DNA from 2 places in the Photorhabdus laumondii genome. Region 1 is predicted to be linked to the other one. Evidence: predicted binding sites of a transcription regulator. Region 1 holds the regulator's gene; the other holds the start of a gene.

What was found. Region 1 encodes ArgR, which controls arginine synthesis, uptake and breakdown. Its sites were predicted from a motif close to ANTGAATAAAAATACANT; they were not measured.
Region 2: the regulator ArgR is predicted to act here: its motif matches at 13,914-13,931, upstream of argC (N-acetyl-gamma-glutamyl-phosphate reductase).

Annotation. Positions count from the first base shown of each region.
Region 1 covers NZ_CP024901.1:5,296,722-5,312,258, forward strand. Annotated here, with positions in the region: gene ftsH (ATP-dependent zinc metalloprotease FtsH) at 1-750, opposite strand, end outside; gene rlmE (23S rRNA (uridine(2552)-2'-O)-methyltransferase RlmE) at 799-1,428, opposite strand; gene yhbY (ribosome assembly RNA-binding protein YhbY) at 1,569-1,862, shown strand; gene greA (transcription elongation factor GreA) at 1,995-2,471, opposite strand; gene dacB (serine-type D-Ala-D-Ala carboxypeptidase) at 2,732-4,180, shown strand; gene cgtA (Obg family GTPase CgtA) at 4,248-5,423, opposite strand; gene rpmA (50S ribosomal protein L27) at 5,676-5,933, opposite strand; gene rplU (50S ribosomal protein L21) at 5,953-6,261, opposite strand; gene ispB (octaprenyl diphosphate synthase) at 6,513-7,484, shown strand; gene PluTT01m_RS23305 (DNA-binding protein) at 7,506-7,886, opposite strand; gene PluTT01m_RS23310 (DNA-binding protein) at 7,963-8,310, opposite strand; gene PluTT01m_RS23315 (helix-turn-helix domain-containing protein) at 8,496-8,762, shown strand; gene mdh (malate dehydrogenase) at 8,991-9,929, opposite strand; gene argR (transcriptional regulator ArgR) at 10,384-10,854, shown strand; gene mpl (UDP-N-acetylmuramate:L-alanyl-gamma-D-glutamyl-meso-diaminopimelate ligase) at 10,899-12,269, opposite strand; gene fbp (class 1 fructose-bisphosphatase) at 12,435-13,439, shown strand; gene ppa (inorganic diphosphatase) at 14,057-14,587, shown strand; gene PluTT01m_RS23345 (gamma-glutamylcyclotransferase family protein) at 14,687-15,034, opposite strand; gene tamB (autotransporter assembly complex protein TamB) at 15,037-15,537, opposite strand, start outside.
Region 2 covers NZ_CP024901.1:5,508,749-5,524,285, forward strand. Annotated here, with positions in the region: rRNA gene PluTT01m_RS24375 (16S ribosomal RNA) at 1-887, opposite strand, end outside; gene murI (glutamate racemase) at 1,255-2,118, opposite strand; gene btuB (TonB-dependent vitamin B12 receptor BtuB) at 2,063-3,922, opposite strand; gene trmA (tRNA (uridine(54)-C5)-methyltransferase TrmA) at 4,103-5,206, shown strand; gene PluTT01m_RS24395 (YijD family membrane protein) at 5,269-5,640, opposite strand; gene fabR (HTH-type transcriptional repressor FabR) at 5,664-6,308, opposite strand; gene sthA (Si-specific NAD(P)(+) transhydrogenase) at 6,683-8,080, shown strand; gene oxyR (DNA-binding transcriptional regulator OxyR) at 8,072-8,977, opposite strand; gene argH (argininosuccinate lyase) at 9,257-10,636, opposite strand; gene PluTT01m_RS24420 (argininosuccinate synthase) at 10,789-12,003, opposite strand; gene argB (acetylglutamate kinase) at 12,072-12,845, opposite strand; gene argC (N-acetyl-gamma-glutamyl-phosphate reductase) at 12,871-13,875, opposite strand; gene argE (acetylornithine deacetylase) at 13,978-15,135, shown strand; gene ppc (phosphoenolpyruvate carboxylase) at 15,418-15,537, shown strand, end outside.

The DNA of each region.
Region 1 (15,537 bases):
GATACAAGGTGCTGCTTTCTTCGCCTGCTCGAACATATCACGAACACGGGATGCACCAACACCAACAAACATTTCAACAAAATCAGAACCAGAGATAGTAAAGAACGGCACTTTCGCTTCACCAGCAATTGCTTTTGCCAGTAAAGTCTTACCCGTACCCGGAGGCCCAACCATCAGAATACCTTTCGGAATTTTTCCACCCAACTTCTGGAAGCGGCCTGGCTCGCGCAGATATTCCACCAGTTCACCAACTTCTTCTTTCGCTTCGTCGCAACCAGCAACATCAGCAAAAGTGGTTTTAATCTGATCTTCTGTCAGCATACGGGCCTTGCTTTTACCAAAAGACATTGCCCCTTTACCGCCACCACCCTGCATCTGACGCATAAAGAAAATCCAGACCCCAATAAGCAGCAACATCGGGAACCAGGAAATGAAAATAGAAGTTAGCAGACTTGGTTCCTCTGGGGGTTCACCAACCACTTTTACGTTTTTATTCAGTAACGTATCTAGCAGTTTTTCATCCTGTACTGGTAGGTAAGTGGTGTATCTGCTGTTATCTTTCCTACTAACGTTAATTTCACGACCTGTGATACGAACTTCGCGCACCTGATCCTGGGCTAATTCATTGATGAAGGTAGAATAATCCACCCTACGACTATTGGAATCGCTGGGACCAAAACTCTGGAATAACGACATCAGCACAACTGCGATAACTAACCAGAGAATCAGGTTTTTCGCCATGTCACTCAAGGGATTAACCTCATATTACAACTGTGTTAACAAATAGCATTCAGGGTACTATAGTTTCCGCCCTGTCGCTACAATGTATACTTCACGCGATCGGGCCCGCGAAGCGTCTGGCTTACGAATTTTCACGTTCGTAAATAGGGAGCGAATTTCCCTCAGGTATTCATCAAAGCCCTCTCCCTGAAACACTTTGACAATAAAACTCCCCTCGGGGGCCAGCACATCACGACACATATCTAACGCCAATTCAACCAGATACATGGATCGAGGAATATCGACCGCAGGTGTTCCGCTCATATTGGGTGCCATATCCGACATGACGACCTGGACTTTGTTATCACCAACTCGCTCAAGCAATGTTTTCAATACAAGTTCATCACGAAAATCACCCTGAAGGAAATCGACGCCAACAATGGGATCCATCGGTAAAAGATCACAGGCAATCACTCGCCCATTATCACTAATTTGACTCACTGCGTACTGAGACCATCCACCAGGAGCTGCGCCTAAATCGACAACGGTCATGCCAGGCTTAAAAATTTTGTCACTTTGTTGAATTTCATCAAGTTTAAACCAAGCGCGAGAACGAAGCCCTTTTTTCTGTGCTTGTAGAACATATTTATCACTAAAGTGTTCTTGTAACCAGCGACTGGAGCTTGCCGAACGTTTTTTATTGGCCATTGTCCTTTCCAACTATACAACGAATAAAGAGCCAGATATCTATTGCTCCGTACATCAAAACCACAACACACTATTTATGGTGATAGAGATGAGATGGCGGTAGAATGTCTCGTTTTCAATCCTAACTAAGCAAAAAAACAATGGCCCTTAACAAAAAACAAGTACAACACCTGAAAAGTCTCGCTCACCCGCTAAAACCTGTTGTCATGATTGGTAATAACGGCCTGACCGAGGGTGTGTTGGCCGAAATTGAACAAACGCTGTCACACCATGAGCTTATCAAAGTCAAAATCGCAGGCGAAGATCGTGAAACCAAAAATTTGATCGCCGATGCAATTGTCCGCGAGACCGGTGCATATAATGTGCAAGTTATCGGTAAAACTCTAGTTCTTTACCGCCAATCGGAAGAACGCAAAATTATTTTACCTAAATAATCAAACCACATTTATATAAAATGCGGTGCGCATATTATGATAAAAAAGGCCATATTCGGCCTTTTTTACTTTTCCACGATCCTTATGCAACTTTACCTAACGTAAATCAATAGCAACAGGACAATCCCGAAGTTAAATATATTCAACTTTCAGGATCTCATATTCAACTTCACCGCCTGGTGTTTTGATAATAACAACGTCATCAACTTCTTTACCTATCAAACCGCGGGCAATTGGTGAATTCACTGAGATTAAATTTTCTTTAATATCAGCCTCATCATCACCCACAATCCGGTAAGTCTGCTCTTCATCAGTATTAACATTCAAAACCGTAACTGTAGTCCCAAAAATAACACGTCCACCCTTGGGCATTTTTGTGACATCAATCACTTGTGCATTAGAAAGCTTAGCTTCGATTTCCTGAATACGGCCTTCGCAGAAACCTTGTTGTTCACGAGCAGCATGATACTCAGCGTTTTCTTTCAGATCACCATGTTCACGCGCTTCAGCAATGTCTGAAATAATTTTTGGACGACGTACGTTCTTTAGATAATCTAGCTCTTCGCGCAACTTATCCGCGCCACGTACCGTCATTGGAATCTGTTTCATTTATTAATCCTCTAAATCTTTCCTGAGCAAAAAACCAACATCATCCTGATGTTTTCAGATAACAGCACAATGAGCACACCTTGTCGGGCGGGCTTACAGACAATAAACAATAGTGCAAACCATAGGACTACCCAGAGTTCACAATCATATTTTACATATTAATATATCATTCTAACGTAGACTTGGTGATGGGTCATCGTTTACTTTTCCCCACTTTGCGCCTTAGTATTGTGGTATGTCTACATCCATATGCGAAATTTATGTCCTTCTTTAAAATTGCCGGCAGATTAATTTGCGTTACCGCTCTGTATTTAACTATACCCAACGCAAACGCCACACCTGTTGAGGAATATACGCAATATCTGCCTGATGGTACTAATCTGGCGTTAATCGCTCAAAAAGCGGGCAGCAGTACCCCGTTAATTGATTATCACGGGCAGCAAATGGCTCTACCAGCCAGTACGCTGAAAGTTGTCACAGCTCTTGCAGCATTGTTACAACTGGGTAAAGATTATCGCTTTATCACCACACTGGAAAGTCACGGAAAAATTTCAAACGGCATCCTGAGAGGGAATTTGATTGCTCGTTTTGTCGGAGATCCGACACTGACCCGTCAACAACTTCGCAATATGGTCACAGTTCTGAAACAATCTGGCGTGGAAAAAATTGACGGTGATCTTTTGATAGATGTTTCCGCCTTTGCCAGCCACGATAAAGCTCCCGGTTGGGTATGGAATGACATGACCCAATGTTTCAGCGCTCCCCCTGCTGCTGCAATTGTAGATCGAAATTGTTTTTCAGTTTCGCTATATAGTGCTGAACACCCCGGTGATACTGCATTTATCCGCGTAGCATCCTTTTATCCCGTAAATATGTTCAGCGAAGTTAAAACGTTGGCAAAAGGCTCTCCTGAAAGCCAGTACTGCGAACTGGACGTCGTTCCCGGAGAGCTGAACCGTTTTACTCTTACCGGATGCCTTACTCAACGCAGTGAACCGTTGCCACTGGCTTTCGCGATTCAAAATGGTACCAGCTATGCGGGTGCAATTCTCAAAAATGAATTGCAAATTGCAGGAATTGAAATCACAGGTAATCTTAAACGCCAAAGTTTACCAACTGAACCGGGAAAAGTTCTGGCTCAAAATCAATCAGCACCATTACATGATCTGCTAAAAGTCATGCTAAAAAAATCTGACAATATGATTGCTGATACCGTATTTCGGACAATAGGCCGACAACACTTTGATATACCAGGAACCTGGCGTTCAGGTTCTGATGCGGTAAGGCAAGTATTAAAACAAAAAGCAGGTATCGATCTAGGAAATACCGTGATGGTAGATGGCTCAGGATTATCCCGCCATAATCTAATTACTCCAGCAACCATGATGGAAGTATTACAGTTTATTGCTCAGCATGATCAAGAATTAGATTTTATTTCCATGCTGCCATTAGCGGGTCATGATGGCACATTAAGATACCGGGGAGGGCTGGATGAAGCAGGAGTAAACGGAAAAGTTTCGGCTAAAACCGGTGCCCTGCAAGGAGTTTATAACCTAGCTGGCTTTATAACCACTGCTAGCGGTCAACAAGTTGCTTTCGTGCAATTTATTTCTGCTTACGCCGTACCGCCAAAAGAGCATCGCAACCGTCGGGCCCCTTTGATTCGATTCGAAAGCAGGCTATACAAAGATTTATACCAACACAACTGATAAAATTGGCGCCACAAAGATGGCGCCCTTAATTATGATGAGAAAGTATGATGAGAAAGTGAAAAAATCAGCGTTTGTAAATAACTTCAATGCCTTCATCGTCATCTTCGTCCCAATCGTCATCCCAGTCATCGTCTACTTCCGAAACCTGTTCCAATTGCTTCTTATGGTAGTCATCCCACATGAATTCAACTTTCTCAGGCTGAGTTTCACCTTCTGTTCTGCTCATATTACGAGGCTGAGTTTTCATAAACTCCATAATATCCCAGCAAAGCGCTTTAACACCCTGACGATTTATCGCTGAGATCATATAAAAGTCGCCTTCCCAACCCAATTCATCAGCAATAGCTTGGGCACGCTGTCTAGCTTCTTCTGGCTCCAACAGATCAACTTTATTGAACACCAACCTGCGTGGTTTTTCTGCCAATTTTTCACTGTATTGCTGTAGCTCGTTGACAATAATCCGGGCATTTTCAACAGGATCTGATCCATCAACAGGACAAATATCGATTAAGTGCAGCAATACCCGACAACGTTCCAAATGTTTCAAGAAGCGAATACCCAAGCCAGCACCATCGGAAGCACCTTTAATGAGCCCTGGGATATCAGCAACAACGAAACTTTGTTCGTTATCCATCCTTACTACACCCAAGCTTGGTACCAGAGTGGTAAATGGATAATCTGCAACTTTTGGTTTAGCGGCAGAAACAGCACGGATAAAGGTGGATTTGCCCGCATTTGGCATCCCTAGCATACCAACATCCGCCAACAGCATCAGTTCCAGCATCAATTCACGGGTTTCACCTGAGGTCCCCATCGTTCTTTGGCGAGGAGCCCGGTTGACCGAAGATTTAAAACGAGTATTACCAAGCCCGTGGAATCCACCTTTCGCTACCATTAAACGCTGTTCATGACGAATCATATCGCCTAGAACCTCACCGGTTACTGCATCACGGACACGCGTCCCAACAGGGACTTTAATCGTGGTATCCTGACCACGCCTGCCTGTACAATCACGGCTTTGACCATTTTGTCCACGTTCTGCCCGAAAGGATTTTTCAAAACGATAGTCAATCAGTGTATTGAGATTTTCATCTGCTAGCAGATAAACATCCCCACCATCCCCACCATCCCCACCGTCTGGCCCACCTTTCGGAATATATTTTTCACGGCGGAAGCTGACACAACCATTGCCACCATCCCCCGCAACAACCAGTATCCTGGCTTCATCTACAAATTTCATATTTTTTCTCCGTATGATAGCCATTACAGTGCTGGACGGCCGTGTTACCCAGAGATGGCGTATTTTAGAATATAAAAAGCCCCGCAACACATGCAGGGCTTCTGATTCGGTTTATACCCGTTATCTTTCAAGTTGCCTCTTTGTTGGCTGCACTCACTCACCTCAGTCACATAGTTATCTATGCTCCCGGGGATTCGCTCCCTTGCCGTCGCGATGCATCTTGAAATCCATAGGGTTTATAACTCGAAAAACTTATTCAGCTTCGATGCTGATAAATTTGCGGTTTTTCGGGCCTTTAACTTCGAATTTAACTTTCCCGTCAGCTAATGCGAACAGGGTGTGGTCACGACCACAACCAACGTTATTGCCAGCATGGAATTTAGTGCCACGTTGACGAACAATGATGCTGCCTGCTAATACAGACTCGCCACCAAAACGTTTTACACCCAGACGTTTGCTTTCAGAATCGCGGCCATTACGAGTTGAGCCGCCAGCCTTTTTGTGTGCCATTAATCTGCTCTCCTAAATCTTAAGCGATGCCAGTGATTTTAACATCGGTGAACCACTGACGGTGGCCTTGCTGCTTACGGCTGTGTTTACGACGACGAAACTTAACGATTTTAATTTTCTCGCCACGACCGTGGGCAACCACTTCAGCTTTGATTTTAACGCCTTCAACGACAGGAGCGCCGATTTTGATGTCATCACCATTAGCGACCATCAGAACCTGGTCAAACTCAACAGTTTCACCCGTTGCGATGTCCAGCTTTTCCAGGCGAATTGTTTGACCTTCGCTGACTCGGTGTTGTTTACCACCACTTTGGAAAACCGCGTACATATAAACTCCGCTTTCCGCACGCCCCCTTAAATATCATTCCAGAGCGCGCTATAAATATTCATAATAGGGCGCGAATTCTACGCAAAAAAGCCTAAGAAGACAAGAGCAGAATTAGAGCAGATGATAAAAAAACATAGTTGCTGAATTGTCATTTATTTAGACTGTTTTTCGAGTACAATCAAGACACAGCAATAACTATTTTAATGTTAATATGAACACAGCTCTGCATTAAAACCCATAGCCGAAAAAATATGAATTTAGAAACCATTATCAAGCTAACCGCTGATGATATGGCAGCGGTAAATGAAACCATTCTTAGTCAGTTGAATTCTGACGTTACTCTTATCAATCAGTTGGGCTACTACATAATCAGTGGTGGTGGAAAACGCATTCGCCCAATCATTGCCATCCTGGCTAGCAGAGTATTGGGTTATCAGGGTGATAAGCATATTACTGTTGCTGCATTAATTGAATTTATCCACACAGCGACTCTGTTACATGATGATGTAGTAGATGAATCAGACATGCGACGTGGCAAAGCGACTGCCAATGCCATGTTTGGTAATGCAGCAAGCGTGCTGGTTGGTGACTTTATATACACACGCTCTTTCCAGATGATGACAGCGCTTAACTCCATGCGAGTGCTTAAATTAATGTCAGAGGCAACCAATGTTATCGCTGAAGGCGAAGTTTTACAGTTGATGAACTGCAATGATCCAAATATTTCTGAAGATGATTATATGCGGGTGATTTACAGTAAAACAGCCCGGCTGTTTGAAGTCGCCGCGCACTCTTCCGCAATTCTTTCTAACGCCACCCCAGAGCAAGAAATGGCTTTACAAAATTACGGACGTTATTTAGGCACTGCATTCCAGTTAATTGATGATTTGCTGGATTATAATGCTGATAGCGATACATTAGGCAAAAACACTGGTGATGATCTTAACGAAGGTAAACCGACATTGCCCTTGCTACACGCTATGAATCATGGCACTCCAGAACAATCAGCACTTATCCGTGAAGCAATTGAAAAGGGTAATGGCCGTCATTTACTCGAAACCGTACTGACAACCATGAAACAGTGCGGTTCACTGGAATATACCCGTAAACGAGCAGAGGAAGAAGCAGATAAAGCAATAGCTGCTTTGCAGGCGCTGGAAAACTCCCCATACAAGCAAGCACTCGTGGGGTTAGCCCATATCGCCGTACAACGCCTTTCTTAATCGATAGAACGAAACCTGGGGTTAATCTGACTCCAGGTTTTTCTCTGCGTCTTCAACACCTACATCAATATAACCAATAAGTTTTGCGAGCCCCTCCCGAAGAATAAATTTCACAATTTTTTCCCGCTCAACTTTAGTTAATTGATAGTAAGCCTCAATCCAAATTAAGAATGGGTCTTGTCGTTTGTTTGTATAATCAATAGTGCTTTCCCCTACGGATAGCACATTAAGTACATCTTCAGGCAAACTATTTATATGATATTCAAGAGCCTTGCCCTGAACACCCCGTTTACGTCTATATTCCCATCCTTCCCGCCTTGCCATCAGATTTATTCCCTGTGGCGAAGAAGGAAGTCCGGCAATACCAACCAGCTCTTTAGCTGAGTACCATTCTTTTTTCATACTTTTCTTCTCACTTTGCACCGGGATAATGAAGAAGAATCCAAGTTAGTTGGCATTTCCAATTTCCAAAAATGGGTTAAATAACAGAAAGTTTTTCTAAAAAACTTCTGATACCATCCCGTAAAATCATGGCTATCACAGCCTGTTTCTCAGATTCTGATAACTGATGAAAAGCACCAACCCAAATCGACAAAGGATCTTGCTTCTGTACCTGATACTCAGAAGATGATTCATGAAGCTCCAATGCTACAATGGTCGTTTCCGGGAAACAGGAGTAGTGATACTCGACTGCTTTACCTTGTACACCTTGTCTTTTCTGACGTAACCACTCCTCTCGTTTTGCTCTGGCATTAACTCCTTGTGGTGATCCAGGTAACTCACCCACGCCGATTAACTCCTTGGCCGAATACCACTCTTTTTTCATCACGTTTCTCTATTTTTGTAACCAAGTTCAAAAAAGAAGTTTTTAAGAAAAAATTTGGAAATACTTTTAGAAAAATAATGCTATTTTATTTCTCAATAACAGGTTTAAGTTCGTTATTGCTCTCATGCATACCTGTTATTTATACCACTAACATAGCATCAAATTTAATAAAAAAAGGATTAAAAATGATTTCAAGGAAATCTGATTGGCATCCTGCCGATATAATTGCAGCTTTACGCAAGCGGGGAACAACCTTAGCTGAGGTATCACGCAGGGCAGGGCTCAGCTCATCAACCCTGGCGAATGCACTATCTCGTCCGTGGCCAAAGGGAGAATGGATAATTGCGAATTATCTGGAAATACACCCTTCAGAAATTTGGCCAAGTCGTTATTTTGATCCAAATACTGGAGAATTATTAGAAAGGAAAGTACGCGAACAAACAAATAATTAGCTAACGAATTATACCCTAATGGATCTCACGATGCATCGCGGCAGCAAGGGAGCGAATCCCCGGGAGCATAGATAACGATGTGACCAGGGTGAGTGAGTGCAGCTAACTAAAGAGGCAACTTGAAAGATGACGGGTATATATTAGTTGAACAAAAACCGCCGGTAATTCGCTATACCAGCGGTTTTATCGTTTCATAGATATATATTTTTTATTTATAAAATATATTAATTAGTTATTAATAAATTTTTCGCCTAATTCTATATCTTTTCTCAATACATCTAGCATGCCTTCCAGTGCTTTCTGTTCAAAATCACTCAACTCACCAATGTTCAAACGCTCTTCTACGCCATTTTTACCCAAACGAACTGGCTGAGCGAAGAAGCGAGCATATTTACCATCACCTTCAACATAAGCGCATTCTACAACATCACTTTCGCCTTGTAAGCCACGGACCAAAGAGAGGCCCAGACGAGCCGCAGCTTGCCCCATAGACAGAGTTGCAGATCCTCCACCTGCCTTAGCCTCAACAACTTCAGTACCAGCATTCTGAATACGCTTAGTTAAAGCAGCCAACTCTCCATCAGTAAAGTTCACACCAGGGATCTGAGACAACAGAGGTAAGATTGTCACACCAGAATGACCACCGATAACGGGTACTTCGATTTCCTGTGGTTTTTTACCTTTCAATTCAGCAACAAAAGTATTAGAACGAATAACATCCAACGTTGTAACACCAAACAGGCGGTTTTTGTCATATACACCCGCTTTTTTCAGCACTTCGGCTGCAATAGCCACCGTTGTGTTGACTGGGTTAGTAATAATCCCAATCAGTGATTTCGGGCAAGTTTTAGCCACTTGTTCTACCAGGTTACGAACGATCCCCGCATTAATATTAAACAGATCTGAACGATCCATGCCTGGTTTACGGGCAACCCCAGCAGAAATCAATACAACATTTGCTCCTTCCAACGCTGGAGTTGCATCTTCACCAGCAAAGCCTTTAATTTTCACTTCCGTTGGAATGTGGCTCAGATCAACAGCCACCCCAGGTGTTACTGGAGCGATATCATATAAAGAAAGTTCTGAACCTGAAGGAAGCTGGGTTTTGAGTAGAAGAGCAAGAGCCTGACCAATACCACCGGCTGCACCGAGAACTGCAACTTTCATCCTGATACTCCTTAAATCGTTTATACTTTAAAATGCTGTGAATTCATCTAGTTAAGAACCATAGATTACTACTTTTTTGAAAACAATCGGTTAACAACCAAATTGTGGACTTACGCTCTAATCGTGGGACGCAAAAGTCGCCGTATTCTAGGCAAAATGCTTATCTGTTAATGAGATAACGGACACTATTTTGAGAATTTCCTTATGATTTTACGAAACAATTGGCTAAATACCTTACACCCAACAACAACGCCAAACAACATCATTTGATTAACAATATATTTACTTGATAACCGGCTAAAAAAGCAAATTTCCATATTCATATTTTATGAATTTCTATATAACATAAGACCAATTTTGCGCGGTTCAAATTGGCTATAAAATCATTATTATTGCATAAAAATTCATTTATATGCATAATACAAGCTTCATAGCTGATTGAATATGGTGAAATATGCGCACTCCCTCTAAACAGGAAGACTTAGTAAAAGCTTTCAAAGCGTTATTGAAAGAAGAAAAATTTAGCTCTCAAGGTGAAATTGTTACTGCTTTACTGGAAGAAGGTTTTGAGAACATTAACCAATCCAAAGTCTCTAGAATGCTGACTAAATTTGGTGCTGTTCGCACCCGTAATGCTAAAATGGAGATGGTTTACTGCCTGCCTGCTGAGCTTGGTGTTCCTACTGCCACTAGCCCACTAAAAAATCTAGTATTAGACGTTGATTACAACCATCCTATAGTTGTGATTCGCACAAGCCCTGGTGCTGCTCAACTTATTGCTCGTCTGCTAGATTCTCTTGGTAAATCAGAAGGTATACTCGGCAGTATCGCAGGTGATGACACCATTTTCGTTACACTCACCAGAGATTCCACAACAGAACAGCTGCGTGGAGCCATCCTTGGGTTGTTCGAACAAGAGCTTTAAATGAACGCGCCAACATGGCGCGATTCATTTTCCCGCAGCTATTCTCAGGATTGATAAGCTTTTTTATTCAACTTAGAGAGTAATTTTTCATGAATATCACCAAATCCTCCATTACTCATAACCAGAATATGATCCCCCTGCTGTGCTTTATCAACAATCATATGCACCAGTGAATCTATATCAGCGCTCCAATACGCAGGCTGAACACAGTGATCTGCAATTTCTGATACGTGCCATTTAATATTAGCTGGCTGGAATAAAAATACTTCATCAGCACGCCCCAATGCTGGTGCGATCTCATTCTTACTCACACCCATTTTCATCGTATTTGAACGCGGTTCCAGTACGGTAATAATACGGGCTGTTCCTCCAACCTTACTACGCAGGGCTTCGAGTGTTGCCAGAATTGCTGTCGGGTGATGAGCAAAATCATCATAAACAGTAACGCCGTTTTCCTCACCACGTAGTTCAAGACGACGACGGGCATTAATAAATTCACTTAAAGCACAACAGGCATCTGCGGGCTGGACACCAACATGATGTGCAGCAGCAATTGCAATCAACCCATTGCGCATATTATGTTCACCCACCAGCGACCCGTTCACTTCTCCGACAACTTTACCACCATAAAACACCTGATAATGACGACTGTCTGTACTGATCTTTTTTGCCTGCCAGTTACCCGTTTCACCCACTAGTTCCAACTCACTCCAACAGCCCATAGACAAAACCTGTTTCAGGTTAACATCGTTATCCGGGACACAGATCTTACCACTACCCGGAACGATCCTGACAAGATGGTGGAACTGTCTCTGAATAGCAGCCAGATCGCCAAAAATATCGCCATGATCGAATTCCAGATTGTTCATGATCAGCGTACGTGGACTGTAATGCACAAACTTAGATCGTTTATCAAAAAAAGCACTGTCATATTCATCAGCTTCTATTACGAAAAACGGGCTTTCCCCGATCTGAGCTGATGTTTCAAAATTCCCCGGAACACCACCGATTAAGAAACCTGGTTTATAACCACAGGCTTCCAAAATCCAAGCTAACATACCCGCAGTTGTTGTCTTGCCATGCGTCCCTGCAACCGCCAGCACCCAACGTTCTGGCAAAACATAATCATGCAGCCATTGTGGGCCAGAAGTATAAGGGAGCCCACGCTCCAACACAGCTTCTACACAAGGATTCCCACGGCTCATAATATTACCGATGATGACCATATCTGGCACAGAATCCAACTGTGCCGGGTCATATCCCTGAATCAGATTAATCCCATGTTTTTCCAGTAAGGTACTCATTGGTGGATAAACATTGGCATCAGAACCAGTCACTTCATGACCAAGAGAACGAGCCAAAATTGCCAGTCCTCCCATAAAAGTGCCGCAGATACCAAGAATATGAATACGCATTGATTTCCTATTCCATAGCATGAAGTTAGCCACTATTCTAACCATCAAAAGCAAGATAAGAAATGGAATAGCCTATGAATCATCCCTTTCTTTGGCTAAACTGCCCGCGTAAGAGTGCAATGGACACTCTAAAACCACTATCAAATCACATTCAGGACTTTCGTCATGAAAACATTAGGCGAATTCATCGTCGAAAAGCAGCAAGATTTTTCTCACGCTACAGGTGAACTCACTGCATTGCTTTCTGCTATTAAGCTCGGAGCAAAAATCATTCACCGTGATATCAACAAAGCCGGTTTAGTGGATATTTTAGGAACCAGCGGTGTGTCCAATGTCCAAGGCGAAGTACAGATGAAACTGGATCTGTATGCTAATGAAAAACTCAAAGCAGCACTGAAAGCACGCGGTGAAGTTGCAGGAATCGCTTCTGAAGAAGAAGATGATATCGTTATTTTCGAAGGCGACCGCGCTGAAAACGCAAAATATGTTGTTTTGATGGACCCATTAGATGGCTCTTCAAATATTGATGTAAACGTTTCCGTCGGTACTATCTTCTCTATCTACCGCCGTATTACCCCCATTGGTCAGCCAGTAACTGAAAAAGATTTCCTGCAACCAGGTCATCGTCAAGTCGCCGCCGGCTATGTTGTTTATGGTTCTTCAACTATGCTGGTCTACACCACCGGCTGTGGGGTACACGCCTTTACTTACGATCCTTCTTTGGGAGTATTTTGTCTTTCCCATGAGAAAGTTCAGTTCCCACCCAATGGCAATATGTATTCCATCAACGAAGGGAATTACATCAAATTCCCTATGGGGGTAAAGAAATACATCAAATATTGCCAGGAACAAGATGAAGCAACTCAGCGCCCTTATACCACCCGTTATATTGGTTCGCTGGTTGCTGATTTCCACCGCAATTTACTGAAAGGTGGTATCTACATTTACCCAAGTACCGCCAGCCACCCATCAGGAAAATTACGCCTACTGTATGAATGTAACCCAATGGCATTCCTGGCCGAACAAGCGGGTGGTAAAGCCAGTGATGGTGCCAACCGCATTCTGGATATCACTCCATCCAAACTGCACCAACGCGTACCTTTCTTTGTGGGTAGTAAATCGATGGTGGAAAAGGCAGAGAGTTTTATGGCTGAGTTCCCTGATGAGTAATTTCATCGGTTAATTACGGATAAGCGGCGGGATTTTTCGTCGCTTTTTTAATTTTAACTATGTTCGTTAGATGATTCTTTAAAATTTATGGTCACCAACGGGTAACCCAAGCCACCTCGAAGAAGTAAACTATACCACTGTGTGATTGACGTATTAGTGATGAGTTATTTTATTACTGATTGGTGGCCACCTAGCAGATCACCTTCAACAAAATGGTGACTACACAAAATCGTGCGCAGGCTCAAGGAGTAGTCACCACTTCTGTCAGATACGAAAAATTCGCTCATCTCCAGTTGGAGGTTCTACGGCTTTATTAGACCACTACAGCTTTATTAAAAGCTCCATCCCAATAGACTATAAATTACACTTTTGAAAAAAATTATTCTGAAAATTTCAGTATATCCAACAAATTAATATACCAGCCCAAATAGCCGGGAAAATCGGACCTTATCGAGAGCTAAGTGACAACCTGTATTATCGGTTAGTAACTACACCACGGAGCAATCATCAAACTCAGAGACAGCATTTACCAACACAGAAAAATGGAGAGTACTTTAAAAAATGTTTTGGCTATAATACCCCACACTCTATTCTGGTTTGAAATAAAGGAAACTTTCATGAGCCTGAACTTAGTACCAGCAGGAAAAGAACTGCCTGAAGATATCTATGTCATTATTGAGATCCCTGCAAATGCAGATCCGATTAAATATGAAATTGATAAAGAATCCGGTGCACTGTTTGTAGACCGTTTTATGTCTACCACGATGTTCTATCCATGCAACTATGGTTACATCAACAACACCTTATCTCTGGATGGTGACCCGGTTGATGTTCTGGTTCCCACACCATACCCACTACAACCCGGCTCTGTGATCCGTTGCCGTCCAGTTGGCGTTCTGAAAATGACTGATGAATCAGGTGAAGACGCGAAACTGGTTGCAGTTCCACATAGCAAACTAACCAAAGAGTATGATCACATTAAAGATGTGAATGATCTACCAGAACTACTACGCGCTCAGATCACTCACTTCTTTGAGCACTATAAAGATCTGGAAAAAGGTAAATGGGTTAAAGTTGATGGTTGGGATAATGTCGAAGCTGCTAAAGCAGAAATTATCTCCTCTTTCGAACGTGCTGCTAAGAAATAACTTTTCTCTATTTAAATAATTAAAAAACCTCTGGGGAACATCACCGGCAGAGGTTTTTTAATACCATACTCCCTTTTTATGACAAAAAAGGGTTTTTATTTACTCTTCCACATGGCGCTTCAACCAATCACCGCTTTTTATCCGCCGTAAACCGGTTATTGGAAACTGATAAAGATATATCCATGCATTGCCATACGGTGTCTGAATCAATTCCCTTACATACTCCCGCGAATTATCTTTCAAATCATCTAATTCTGTCAGTATAGTAGAATTGATTCGATATACCTCACATTCAATACTTCCGTCACCACGGATAACCGCAGGATAATGCCCAAGGTCATATAGCTCATAGCCTTCCAGCCGATGATCACCTAACCATTGAGCATCGGTCATCCAATGATGATTGCCCTGTTTGCGCCGTAAGCTGCCATAAACAATAATTCGCATTTTTAAAACTCAAACTGATAGAGCAAATCCAATGTCTGATCAATACCAGATACCGCTTCCAGATACAATCTAGGCATTAATCTATAGCGTAAGGTTAATGTTGCCAGTGAATCAAATATACCAACACCATACTTAACTTGCAGATCTTTTGTAATTTTCCCGCTAACAACTACCTGTGATTTATCACCAACCCCCTGAGTATCCAGTGCTAAGTCGGAAACACCAAATATTTCACCGATCTTACCCACCAACTGACCACTCTGTGCAACCCCCAAACCTATTAATATTGCCGTCATCTGTGAGTTGTCCGAGTTACTATTCTCTAAACCCTCACCACGCAACAGATAAGAAAGTGCTTCCAATTGTGATCTAACAGGCTCTGAAAAAATTTCTACTTTTGGCTGATCCGCCAAACCAGTCACCCTTACCCCTGCAATAACCTGCCCATCGGTAGAATCTGGATTACGGATAGCCTCAATGTTGAGTAATGGCTGATCAGGTGG
Region 2 (15,537 bases), 210 kb from region 1:
CAGGCGGTCGATTTAACGCGTTAGCTTCGGAAGCCACCGTTCAAGACCGCAACCTCCAAATCGACATCGTTTACAGCGTGGACTACCAGGGTATCTAATCCTGTTTGCTCCCCACGCTTTCGCACCTGAGCGTCAGTCTTCGTCCAGGGGGCCGCCTTCGCCACCGGTATTCCTCCACATCTCTACGCATTTCACCGCTACACATGGAATTCTACCCCCCTCTACGAGACTCCAGTCAACCAGTCTTAGATGCCATTCCCAGGTTGAGCCCGGGGATTTCACATCTAACTTAATTGACCGCCTGCGTGCGCTTTACGCCCAGTCATTCCGATTAACGCTTGCACCCTCCGTATTACCGCGGCTGCTGGCACGGAGTTAGCCGGTGCTTCTTCTGCGGGTAACGTCAAAGTCCAGCCCTCTTCAGGCTAAACCCTTCCTCCCCGCTGAAAGTACTTTACAACCCGAAGGCCTTCTTCATACACGCGGCATGGCTGCATCAGGCTTGCGCCCATTGTGCAATATTCCCCACTGCTGCCTCCCGTAGGAGTCTGGGCCGTGTCTCAGTCCCAGTGTGGCTGGTCATCCTCTCAGACCAGCTAGAGATCGTCGCCTAGGTAGGCCATTACCCTACCTACCAGCTAATCCCATCTGGGTTCATCCGACGGCGTGAGGCCCTTTCAGGTCCCCCACTTTGGTCTCGCGACATTATGCGGTATTAGCCACCGTTTCCAGTGGTTATCCCCCGCCCTCGGGCAGATCCCCAGACATTACTCACCCGTCCGCCGCTCGTCAGCAAAAGTGCAGGCACTTTCCTGTTACCGCTCGACTTGCATGTGTTAGGCCTGCCGCCAGCGTTCAATCTGAGCCATGATCAAACTCTTCAATTTAAATCAAAGTTTGATGCTCAAAGAATTCCTGACTAATTATTTCGTAATGAATTAACTGTTGTTCACTCTTCAAGACTTTAAAACGTATTTTTTTGTGATACGGTCTTGTGAGTGCCCACACAGATTGTCTGATTAATTGTTAAAGAGCAGGCTGACATAAAAAATAACATTCTCGTTCAGCCGGGCTGCGTATACTACGCTGTTCGCCCGCAGAGTCAAGCACTGATTATCGCTTTCTCTGCCCGACCTCACAATGTTTATCAGCGTTGTGTCGGTCAGTGGTGGCGCATTATAGGGCGTTCTTTGACGCTGGCAATAATTATTTTGAAAAAAGTTAACGACCGATGATTATTCCATCAAATTTAACTTAAGTTATCAATTTTTCTAGTTTTGAAAATCCATACTCCTGCAAAACGGGGATTAATGCATCAGTATCAGTATTCACTTTCATACAGTAAGCAAGACTATCTGCTGAAGTGCAAACAAGATTATTCTGATGTTTAACCAACCAAGCCGTTCTTCGAGCAATAGCAACACCAGAATCAATTAAACGCGTGCCATCAGGTAATATCTGAACTAATTCTTCTGCTAATAATGGAAAATGGGTACAACCCAATACCACTGTATCAGGTGGTTTTTTCATTCCAAGCCACGGTTTCAGTATCTTTTTTAAAATATCGGGAGAGACCTTACCACCATGCAGTTTAATTTCAGCTAATTCTACTAATTCAGCAGAACCTATAGATTCAATCCTGCAACCTGTCGCAAACTTTTCGATAAGTTCTTTTGTATAGGAACGATTAACTGTTGCTCTAGTCGCCAATAATCCAACGACACCATTACGAGTTAACTTTGCAGCAGGTTTTATCGCTGGAACCACACCAACAACCGGAAAGCTGAACCGCTCACGCAGAGCTGGCAAGCTGACTGTACTAGCAGTGTTACATGCAATAACCACTATTGTCAGAGGGTGTTTTTGCTGAATAGCACCAACAATTTGAACGACTCGTTCAACAATAAACTCTTCCGATTTTTCACCATAAGGGAATGCTTCGTTATCAAAAACATATATATAATGGAGATCTGGTAATAATTGTCGGATCTCTTGGTAAATAGATAAGCCGCCTACCCCAGAATCAAACACTAAAACTGTTGGGCGTGCGGCTTTATTTAAATCAGAAGTTATAGCTCCCAGTGAGGTAGTATTCACGTCCTGGAATGCGATAGCCATAAACTGTCTCGTAATCTTTATCAAGCAGGTTGGCTATTCTAGCACGAATTGTCAGATAAGAAGTGACTGGATATGAAACTGTTAAATCCCAAAAGCTGACGCCACCTAATTTCACACGCTTAGCCGGGGATGTACTGAAATCCTTGTCATAACGCCGCCCTAGATATTGATAAGTTAACCCCCAATCAAAATCATATAACTGCCAGTCAAGTTGATATTTCACTTGCTGCTTCGCACGACGAACTAAAATTTCATTAGTTTCACTATTACGGGGGTCAATATACTGTATTGTCAATTGATGCTGAAACATGCCAGTGTCTATTAAGCCAGTCCACTCAACACCTTTAATTTTCGCTTTACCAATATTGTAGTAGCGGCTATTCGCATAATCGATCAATTGCTCAATCTCATTGCGATATACAGTCATACGCCAAGTTAGCTGGCCAGTGACGCCTTCGATACCGCCTTCCCATTGTTTACTTTCTTCCGGTTTCAAATCATGATTACCACCAAAACCGTACATCTGGCTGAGCGTTGGAGCCTTAAATGCCGTACCATAAGAGGCTATCAAGCGATAATCTTTAATAAACTCCCAACCTAAACTGGCTTGCCATGTTGTATTCCAGCCAGCTTCTGAATGTTTATCTGAACGAATTGCACCTTCTAAAATAAAATCTTTCAGTTGTTGCTGTGCTGTCAGATACATTCCTGTATTACGTACCGTTTTACTCTTCGGAATATAACTGGTTCCAGCTTCTATCGATTGTTTTTGGAAATCCACACCGGTACTGACTATGCCCTGATATAGCTGAAAAGTATTCCCCCATTGCAAGTTATATTGTTCAGAATCATTAAGGCTAGCAGACTTATCATAGCGTCCATATTGAGGATCAAAGTTATAGTCTTTTGTATGACTATAACTTGTAATTAACTGGGATGAGTAGATCCCTTGGTTAAATCTGACTCCCATGTCATAGTGGCGACTATAAAGTTCACGAGTATCCGGTCTGGCATATGGATAACTCCAATTAATATCCGCATCATAAGATGTTCTATTGTTATAGCCATAAGCTCGAACAAATCCACTGACTTGCTCATTAAATTTTTGATCGACTCCTAACCAAAGCATTTTGCTCATGAAGCCGTCACGATCAGGTTGTCTAAAACCACCGGTATTACCATCAGCAACAACATCGTATCCTTTGGTATAAGTATAGTTAGCTGCTGCTGTCAGAACTGTATTTTCAGCTAGCGTTTGTTGAGTTGCACCATCATAAGTTTGATAGCCATGTGAGCCGATACCTACATTAAGGCTGGTTCCTAGCTTCTCTCTGGTAGTGATGATATTAATAACACCACCAATAGCATCAGAACCATAAACAGCGGAGCGTGGTCCACGGATATACTCAATTTTCTGAACCAATGATACAGGTATTTGGCTTAAATCAGAGGAGCCACTGATGCCCGCTTGATTCAAACGTATTCCATCCATCAGTACTAATACATGACTAGCATGAGTACCACGTATAAACAAAGAGCTTAATTGTCCAATCCCTCCATGCCGCGCAATATCAACACCGGGTAAACGACGCAAAATATCGGCTACACTATTTGACTGCCAACGATCAATTTCATCTCGTGTTACAACAGTATAAGGAGCCAATATGCTTGATATCGGCTGTTTAAAACGACTCGCCGTCACAACCAATGAATCCTGCGACTCCACCGCAGCAGAAGCTTGATTCCAGCCAGAAATCACCATAATTGAAACAGTGGATAATAATAACCGCTTTTTATTTATCATGAGAGAAAACATCCCACAATTTATTGTTAGAAGGACACGCTACGATGAAGCGTTGAGCCTATTCATAATAGTAAGCATAGACAGGATCGTGTATGAGTAATAAGAAAACTGGACATTCTTTGCTCTTTCCCTACAATTTTGCACGAAAATTTTTCTTACTACAGATATAAGAGAACAAACATAATGCAAAATCTCCTGCCAACGGAAAGCTATGAACAGCAACTGACGGAGAAAGTCAGCCGTTTAAAAAACATGATGGCACCTTTCCAGCCCCCGAGGCCAGAGGTTTTCCGCTCACCGCTATCTCATTACAGAATGCGAGCAGAATTTCGAATCTGGCATGAGCAGGATGATTTGTACCATATTATGTTCGATCAACAGACGAAACAACGTATTCGCCTTGTTCAATTCCCTGTCGCCAGTAAGTTAATCAACAAAATGATGGTAGTATTAATTGACTCCATTAGATCTGAACAGATCTTGTGTCATAAGCTATTTCAAATTGATTATCTGTCTACTTGCAGTAATAAAATCCTTGTTTCTCTGCTTTATCACAAAAAATTGGGGGAAGAATGGACACAACAAGCATTAAGACTGCGTGAAGCGTTAAGACATAAAGGGTTTGACGTTGAGTTAATTGGCAGAGCCGCTAAAACCAAAATCACATTGGATCATGATTATATTGATGAGGTTTTACCTGTCGCAGGCCGAAAAATGATTTATCGCCAGGTGGAAAACAGCTTCACCCAACCAAATGCTAGCGTCAATATTCATATGCTTGAATGGGCAATTAATATTACCAAAGATTCAAAAGGTGATTTACTTGAGCTCTATTGTGGTAATGGCAATTTCTCTCTGGCACTAGCTCAAAATTTTGAACGAGTATTGGCAACAGAAATTGCCAAGCCATCCGTTGCGGCCGCTCAATACAACATTACAGCCAATGGTATTGATAATGTACAAATTATCCGAATGTCAGCAGAGGAATTCACCCAAGCAATGAATGGTGAACGCGAATTTAATCGCCTTCAGGGAATAAATTTAAAAAGCTATCAATGTGAAACTATCTTTGTCGATCCACCACGTAGCGGCCTTGATGAAAAAACACTTGAGATGGTCCGGGCATATCCACGGATTCTTTATATTTCCTGTAACCCGGAAACCCTTTGCCATAATCTGGAGACATTAACCCAAACGCATAAAATTAGCCATCTGGCTCTGTTTGATCAGTTTCCTTATACTCATCATATGGAATGCGGCGTGCTTCTGGAAAAATTAAACTGATACTTGACAAACATATAAAGCAAAAACGCCGGCAGATAGATCTCTCCGGCGTTTTTCATCAATTAATGACAATTTTCTGTAATTGCCTGGTTTTTACGAATTTTTACCTTTCTGTAAATCCAAAATACCAGTACGGTACCCATTACTGCGGGCAGAAAATTAGAGCCAATTTCAGGGTATTCAACCCTGATAATCGCACTATAACTAAATAATCCTAAGAGGAAACAGGCGACAACCAACTTAGGCATCCCATCTGGCATTGAGTAATTCAAATAGCGCTGATGGATACAATAAACTGATAAAATCAATGTTATCAATGGGAAAACTGAAAAAGAAACAACTGAGCTAAAAACTGCTGAAAATGTTCCATTCGTTGCTAATCCGACAATAAAAGCGAGTAACAATGTACTTTTGTCCTGGCGATATTGTTCCATCATTTCGTTCTCCTCCTTCATAGTTATTTAAGTTTAGGGTTCGGTGGGTTCATTTCTTTGCGATACCAATAATATGCACCTTTAGCAATCATCCGTAGCTGCAAGACTAAACGTTCTTCTAAACGCTGTCTTTTCTCCAAATCAATATCCAGTGCTTCTGCACCTGCACTGAATACTATTGTTACCATTGCCTCTGCCTGCACTTCAGTAAAATGCCTCGGCATACAGCTTTCCTGTTCTAAATAGTCTGCCAGCTCAGCAATAAAATGTTGGATTTCCCGTGCGACAGCGGCACGAAATTCAGCAGAAGTCCCTGAACGTTCACGTAATAATAATCGGAATGCATTTGGGTTATTACCGATAAATTCCATAAAAGTTGAAACAGACGTGCGGATGACACTGCCACCTTTAGCAATACGTTGCCGGGCTTGCCTCATTAACTGACGTAACATCAAACCACTTTCATCCACCATAGTGAGCCCAAGCTCATCAACATCGCGGAAATGACGATAAAATGAAGTGGGTGCAATACCTGCTTCACGGGCGACTTCACGCAAGCTAAGGCTGGTAAAACTCCTTTCGGCACTCAACTGGCTGAAAGCCGCTTCAATCAGTGAACGACGAGTTTTTTCTTTCTGTTTCGCTCTGATGCCGATAATGTTACTCACACGAATCCTGACTCTTTATCTGAACTACATGTTAGGAAATATACCAAATTTTAATACGTTTGCCGTAATGATATGCTTATCATGTCATTTATAATGATCCATGTCATTTTATCAGCGCATTTTCTTATTAGATATTAAGATGATAAAGGTGACTACGCGTAGTCAGAAAATCATTAAAGGAGCATTTCCCCTTTGCTAATTCGATCGTTAGATAATTATTTATTTTCCAAAAACTTCATGGTATCAGCATAACGGGTAAAACTATGTTCAATTCACCCTAAACGATGACATAAACTCCTTATGATGATTGGGTTATTAAGTCAACCAATGTTAATATAGCGTTGTAATTTTGTGTAAAAACAGGTCTTTCCTCTATGCAACATATTCATTTTGACGCCATTGTCATTGGTTCTGGTCCCGGTGGAGAAGGAGCAGCAATGGGATTGGTGAAACAGGGTAAAAGCGTTGCTGTTATTGAACGCTATAATAATGTCGGCGGTGGTTGTACTCATTGGGGTACCATCCCGTCTAAAGCCCTCCGCCACGCCGTCAGTCGTATTATTGAATTTAACCAAAATCCTCTGTACAGTGATAATTCCCGCGTTCTTCGCTCTTCATTTGCTGAAATCCTGCGCCGTGCTGAAATGGTAATTAATCAGCAAACTAGAATGCGTCAAGGATTTTACGAACGTAATGGGTGTCGTATGTTTTCCGGAGAAGCAACATTCATTGATGACCACCGGGTGAGTGTGCGCTATGCTGACGATAACCACGATATTTTAAGCGCAGATAAGATTATTATCGCAACTGGTTCTCGCCCATATTGTCCGCCAGATGTCGATTTCACTCACTCCCGTATTTATAACAGCGATTCCATTCTGAAACTGGATCATGAGCCACGGCATGTCATTATTTACGGTGCCGGAGTGATTGGTTGCGAATATGCTTCAATCTTCCGTGGATTAGGCGTAAAAGTTGATTTGATTAACACTCGTAATCACTTACTCGCCTTCCTTGATCAAGAGATGTCAGATGCACTTTCTTACCATTTCTGGAATAGCGGTATAGTGATCCGCCACAATGAAGAATATTCTAAAATTGAAGGTGTTGATGATGGTGTTATCGTTCACCTTAAATCCGGTAAAAAAGTCAAAGCTGACTGTCTGCTTTATGCTAATGGTCGAACAGGTAATACGGATACTTTAGGGCTAAAAAACGTTGGTCTAGAAGCAGATAGCCGCGGTTTACTGAAAGTTAATAAGATCTATCAAACCAGCAACGAAAATATCTACGCTGTAGGAGATGTTATCGGCTATCCAAGCTTGGCCTCAGCTGCTTATGATCAAGGCCGAATTGCCGCCCAAGCGATGACGAAAGGAAACGCCGAAGTTCATCTGATTGAAGATATCCCAACGGGTATCTATACCATTCCTGAAATTAGCTCTGTAGGTAAAACCGAACAGCAATTAACAGCAATGAAAGTGCCTTATGAAGTTGGACGCGCACAATTTAAACATCTTGCACGCGCACAAATTGCGGGGATGAACGTAGGAAGCCTGAAAATACTGTTCCACAGAGAAACAAAAGAGATTCTTGGCATTCATTGTTTCGGGGAACGTGCGGCTGAAATTATTCATATCGGCCAGGCAATTATGGAACAGAAAGGTGAAAGTAATACTATCGAATATTTCGTCAATACTACTTTCAACTATCCAACTATGGCTGAAGCCTACCGTGTCGCGGCTTTAAACGGCCTTAACCGGCTATTTTGATTGCCCGTAATAAGTGCCCATTTTAGCTCTAATAGCCTCTGCAAGTTGCTCATAGCGACCACGCAGAGGTGAACCAGGACGATAAATCAAAACAACAGACCGCTTAGGTTCAGGGCTGTTACACTCCAGATAGCAGACGCCATCACGTTTTTTCTCTTGTGGCACTGCCAAATCAGGCAATAAGGTTATTCCACTACCGGCAGCAACCATATTACGCAGGGTTTCCAAACTGGTTGCACGAAAATGGGTATCTTCCTTCGCACCAGCCTGAAAACAGAACCCCATTGCCTGATCACGCAAGCAATGACCATCTTCTAGCATCAACAATTTTTCACCTGCCAATTCATCCATAGCGATTTTTTTACGCTCCGCCCAAGGATGGTCATCATAGATAGCTAGTTTCATGGGTTCTTCAAACAATGGCACTTCAATGAAATCTCTTGTCTCCTTAACCATTGCCAGAATCGCACAGTCCAATTTGCCACTATCCAACTGGGCTAACAGACTTTGAGTCTGGGCTTCATACAGATACATTTCCAACTTAGGAAACAAACTATGAAGCCTAGGGATAATATGAGGCAACAGATATGGACCAACTGTCGGGATCAAGCCAATATGCAGAGGACCAGACATATTTTCCCCTTGAAGTGATGCCATTTCCTGCAAAATCCTCACCTCACGGAGAACTGTTCTGGCTTGTTCTACTAATAACATCCCTTGCTGCGTAAACAAAACTTTACGGCTGGTGCGCTCTAATAACATGACCCCCAGATTATCCTCAAGCTTACGAATTTGCCCGCTTAACGTAGGCTGGCTAACGTGGCAAGAATCAGCAGCATGGCGAAAGTGCCGATGCTCCGCAAGCGCCACAAGATATTCCAGATCGCGGATATTCATTCCCACCTCAACATATTTAATATAAATGATAGAAACTACCAATAGATAATTATATCAATGTGAGGAAAAGACTATCAGATAATCCTTAAAAACTTATATATAAAGATCTCACTTATTTTACAGGGGATATACCCGTCATCTTTCAAGTTGCCTCTTTGTTGGCTGCACTCGCTCACCCCGGTCACATAGTTACCTATGCTCCCGGGGATTCACTCCCTTGCCGTCGCGATGCATCTTGAAATCCATAGGGGATAGATTAATCCCCACTGCTGACGATGACTAACTTAATTTTAGCCTCTGTTTAGCCTCTACAATCGCTTTCATAACTTGTTTTGGCGATACGCCACCTTTTGCAAGGCGTTTGTCCAAGCAAGATTGCAGAGACAAAATATCATATACATCTTCAATAATTGCACTGCTGAACTTCTGCAACTCTGTCAATGGCAACGCTTCCAGAGCCTTACCCTGAGTAAGCGCCATCATCACAATTTCCCCAACAATATGGTGGGCTTCACGGAATGGAACCCCTTTTGCAACCAAATAGTCAGCTAATTCAGTCGCGTTAGCATAACCCTGTTTAGCTGCTTCTGCGCAACGTGAACGCCTGACCTGAATACCGTCTAACACCAACGCAGCCATATGCAAACAATCCAGCCAAATGTCCAGCGCATCAAACAACCCTTCTTTATCCTCCTGCATATCTTTATTATAAGCCAGCGGCAGACCTTTCAAGGTCATCATCATACCGGTTAATGCCCCCTGCACTCGGCCACATTTACCACGGATTAACTCCAGTGCATCCGGGTTTTTCTTCTGTGGCATCAGAGAAGAACCGGAAGTGACTCGATCTGACAGTTCAATAAATCCTGCTTCACCGCTATTAAAGAAAATGAGATCTTCCGCAAAACGGGAAAGATGGATCATACTAATGCTGGCATTAGATAGCAGTTCCAATACATGGTCACGATCTGAAACACTATCTAGGCTGTTACGCGTCGCTGAAGCAAAACCTAGCCATGATGCTAGTTGTTCGCGGTCAATATCATAAGCGGTTCCAGCCAATGCACCGCACCCAAGCGGGCTAGTATTCAGCCGTTTTAAAGTATCCTGTAACCGATTTTCATCACGGACCAACATTTCTACATATGCCAAGCACCAGTGAGCAAATGTAATAGGCTGCGCTCTTTGCAGATGGGTATAACCCGGCATCACCGTATCCTGATTCTTCTCTGCGGTGATCACCAATACCTGTTGTAATTCCACAATTGCCTGATGGAGATGTGAAATGTATTCTTTACACCAAAGTTTAAGATCTGTTGCCACCTGATCGTTACGGCTACGACCAGTGTGAAGCTTCTTACCCAGCCCACCAACTTTACTGATCAACTGCCCTTCTACCCAACTATGGATATCTTCTGCATCACTTTGCAAGATGGCTTGTGGGTTAGCCTGAACCTCATTCAGCAATTCATTTAATGCCAGCTCCAATCTTTGTTGTTCTTCAACGGTCAACACACCAACCGTTATCAACGCTTTCGACCATGCAACTGAACCGGTAATATCCTGTTCCGCTAACCGGTAATCAAAGCGAAGTGAATCGTTAAATTGTTTGAACCGTTGATCTGCTTTCTGACTGAAACGCCCGCCCCAGAGTGCCATATTTTTGTTCCTGATTATCTGATGTCTGAGTGATTGATTACCTTTCATAAACAGCAATTTCATTCGCAACATGGAGATAATAGACTCGAAAAATCAAATACAAGGATGAATTCACGATCTGGTCATTACCTCCATAACTACGAACGATGAAATTACTCTTTACTATTTAATGCCCGAATGCGCGAAGGGAGAGAATACAGACGGATAAATCCTGCTGCATGGCTGTGATCGTAAACCTCATCTTCACCAAACGTTGCAAACGCTTCAGAATAAAGGCTATTTGTTGATCTTTTCTGGATCGCTGTTACCTGCCCTTTATAGAGTTTCAGTACTACTTCACCGCTGACATCCGCAGCCAACGTCTCAGCCGCTGCCTGAATAGATCGACGTAGCGGGGCAAACCAACGTCCGTCATAAACGACATAAGACATTTCTAGCCCAAGCTGCTGACGCCATTTAAAGCTATCGCGGTCCAGAACCAGTTGTTCAACACCACGCAACGCAGCCATCATGATGGTTCCTCCCGGTGTTTCATAACAACCACGAGATTTCATTCCCACCAGCCGGTTTTCCACGATATCGATACGACCGATACCATGTTTTACTCCCAGAATATTCAGCGCTTCAAGGCATTGATATGGAGACATTACTTTGCCGTTGACCCCAACAACCTCGCCTTTCTCAATCATGACACTAACCAATTCAGCTTCATCTGGTGCCTCTTCTGGATCGACTGTCCACACCCAACAATCTTTATTGGATGCATTCCAAGTGCTTTCCAGTACGCCACCTTCGGTAGAGATATGCCACGCATTCTCATCACGGCTGTAAATTTTCTCCAATGTTGCAGTGGTTGGAATATCTCGTGCTTTCAGATAATCCAGCAACGCTTCACGGGAACGTAAATCCCACTCTCTCCACGGTGCAACTACTTTTAGCTGAGGGGCTAATGCCGTATAAGTGCTTTCAAACCGAACCTGATCGTTACCCTTACCTGTTGCACCATGAGCAAGTGCATCTGCTCCTACTTTCAGTGCCAATTCAACCTGTGCTTTAGCAATAATGGGGCGTGCCATTGAAGTGCCCAACAAATAGCTACCTTCATACAGAGCACCGGTTTTCAGTACCGGATAAACATAATCTTTAATGAATTCCTCACGCAGATCCACAACGTGACATTCTGACGCGCCAGAACGCAAAGCTTTCTGCTCCACGCCTTCCAAATCTTCACGGCTTTGCCCCACATCAGCAACAAACGCAACAACTTCACAGTTGCCATAATGCTCCTTCAGCCAAGGAATAATGGCAGAAGTATCCAGACCACCAGAATAGGCAAGAACGATTTTTTTGATATCTTTAGTATGCATGAAGTTACCCTTTGAAATTCCGTTGTTATTTATCAGCAAAGCTTTGCCGAAAATTAATCAAACTTAATTTAAGCCAGAATACGAGTACCGACGGGAACACCGTTAAATAGATCGGTCAGTTGATCTGCATGACGCCAACTGGCGATATCTACCGGACGATCTAATGTCCTGGCTGCATCTAGAGCGGCATTCACCTTCACAATCATACCGTCAGTAATGATGCCATGAGCAATAAGCTGTTCTGCTTTCTCAACATTTATGTCAGGGATTTTCTGCCCTTTACCATCCAAAATACCGCTAACATCAGAGAGCAATACCAAATCAGCACCTAGCGTCTGAGCTATCGCCGTTGCTGCTTGATCGGCATTCACATTCATCAGCTCCCCTTTATCCGTTACCCCAATCGAGCTGATAATGGGCATATAACCCGCATCCAATAACGTTTTCAGCAACTTAGCATCGCCCGGCATCGCTTTTCCCACATGCCCCAACTCTTCACTCAGTTGGGAAACCGTGACCACATTACCATCTCCTAAATATAATCCAACTGATGCAAGTTGATATTTAGTCGCCCACGACAACAAGGTCTTATTGGCGATACCAGCCAATGCGCCGGTGATAATCCCAATCTGATCAGCGGGTGTTACTCGTAATCCTTGTTCCTTCACTATCGGTAGCTGCAACTTCTCCATCAGCTCATCCACCAGATATCCCCCCCCATGAACAACAACCAACTGGCGTTCATGTGTTTGCCGATATTCCTGCAATGCAGTAAACACACGTTCCAATGCTTCTTCATTGTCCAGTAACACGCCACCTAACTTTATGACTAAAGGTTCCATCTGCTCTACTCCTTCACGTCAATAATTAAAGTAATGCCTGAGTTTCTTCAAACCCAAAACGTATATTCATACACTGAACTGCCTGAGCTGCCGCGCCCTTCAAAAGATTATCCTCAGTACCTACAACAATCAGATGGTCACCCTGTACAACAAAACCAATATCACAGAACGGTAACCCAACAACGGATTTCAATGCTGGTACTCCTTTGCTGTAAAGCCTTACCAATGGCTTATCTTTGTATGCTTGACGATACACCTCATCTATCTGTTCTGCGGTAACACCCGGCTTCAACTTACAGGTAATTGTGGCAAGAATACCCCGGGCGAAATTGCCAAGATGTGGAGTAAAAACCACTCTGGTTCCCAGATGTTCCTCAATCTCCGGTTGATGACGATGGGTAAATATTCCATAAGGTTGCAAACTGATTTCGCAGAAACTGTTGGTCATACTGGCTTTCCGGCCTGCTCCACTTACACCACTAGTCGCATTAATCACCGGCCAATAGCTGATATCCAGCAAACTATTTTCCAACAGCGGTTTCAGGCAGAGTTGAGAAACTGTTGGGTAACATCCCGGTACAGCAACTAATTGGGCCTGTTTGATGTTTTCAGCCTGCCATTCGGCAAGTCCATATACTGCTTGTGCTAACCATTCAGTATGCTTATGTTTGAATCCGTAGTATTGTTGATAAATCTGAGCATTTTGTACGCGGTAGGCACCGGAGAGATCAAATACAGTGCAACCTGCTGCCAGAAATAGCGGCGCAATGTCATGACTAACTTCATGGGCGGTGGCAAGGAAAACCACATCAATCCCTTTAGCAGCATTAATAATATCAGTCAGCGGTTGCAGCGGTAGATCAACAATGCCTTTATACTGTGGATGTAAATCTGAGAAGCATTTATCTGCATCAACGCTCTGAGCAGAAACCATGAGCCTAATCAGATTCATATGCGGATGACGATGCAGATATGCTGCCAGTTCTGCTCCGGTGTAACCACTTGCACCAACAACCAGCGTATTCAACATAGGATATCGTTACCTTGTGCTCAGTATTTAAACGGGATAATGTATTTTTATTCAAAAAAAATGCATGAATATTGATACTATCATGAATAAAGGCTGTCAACAGTGAATATTAAATTACCTCCATTTATTGAGCTATTTCGGCAATTAATCGCGACTCCATCTATCAGTGCCACCGATATCAGTATTGACCAAAGTAACGAGTCTCTCATCAACCTACTGGCAAGTTGGTTGAAAGAAATTGGTTTCGAAATTGAGATACAGCCCGTCCCCGAAACCCTCGGAAAATACAATCTACTAGCTACATTGGGACGTGGCCCAGGTGGATTACTATTGTGTGGACACACTGATACCGTACCCTTCGACGAAGGTCTCTGGACGAAAGATCCTTTCACCCTGACAGAGCGCGATAACAAACTGTACGGTTTAGGTACAGCAGACATGAAAGGCTTTTTCGCCTTTATTATTGATGCGTTGCGGGACATTGATGTCAGCAAAATAACCCGTCCGCTGTACATTCTGGCAACCGCAGATGAAGAGACGACAATGGCGGGAGCCCGCTATTTTGCCGCAAGTACCACTATCCGCCCAGATTTCGCTATTATTGGTGAACCCACTTCATTGCATCCTATCTGTGCACACAAAGGACATTTATCAAACGCTATCCGCATTGTTGGCCAATCCGGGCACTCCAGTGATCCAGATCGTGGTATAAATGCCATTGACTTGATGCACGAATCTATTGGTCACCTGATTGAACTACGCAATACATTAAAAGAGCATTACAACAACCCGGCGTTTACCATTCCATACCCAACCATGAACTTCGGCTATATTCATGGAGGTGACGCAGTAAACCGTATTTGTGCCCATTGTGAATTACATATGGATATTCGCCCATTACCGGGACTAACGCTACAGGATCTGAACGGACTGCTAAATGAAGCGCTAGAACCAATGAAGCAACGTTGGCCTGGCCGCTTAACTATCGATGAATTACATTCCCCTATTCCCGGTTATGAATGTCCAACCGATCACAAAATGGTTGACGTGATTGAAAAACTGCTAGGGCGCAAAGCTGAAACGGTCAATTACTGTACCGAAGCACCCTTCATTCAGAAAGTATGCCCAACTTTAGTCCTTGGCCCGGGCTCTATTGAACAAGCACATCAACCGGATGAGTTCATTGATATGTCATTTATTGGACCTACCAGAAAGATAATTTCCCAGTTAATAGATCATTTTTGTCTAAGCAATAATTAATCGTTTTACTCGTCCCCCAAAAGTCAGGGGGACTCAAGCATCATAACAATCAACAAAAGTACTCCTCCCAAGCATTCTGATACATAAGCAATACTTATAGAGTATGACCTGCCATTAAATTTTAGAAATTTCGCCCAAACTGATTATTTTCTGATATGAATATGAGGGCTTAGGGTCAATGCAACACTGTGGCGCCACAAAAAATAACTTCCCGCCACTTAAATAAAATTTTTCTACAGAAACAGAATCAACATTCTGCCAGCAATAAAGGCTAAGAGTCACATGAACCAACAATATTCTGCAATGCGTAGTAATGTCAGCATGCTAGGTAAGCTGCTCGGAGACACGATCAAAGAAGCTTTAGGAGAAGATATTCTCGATAAAGTTGAGACTATCCGCAAA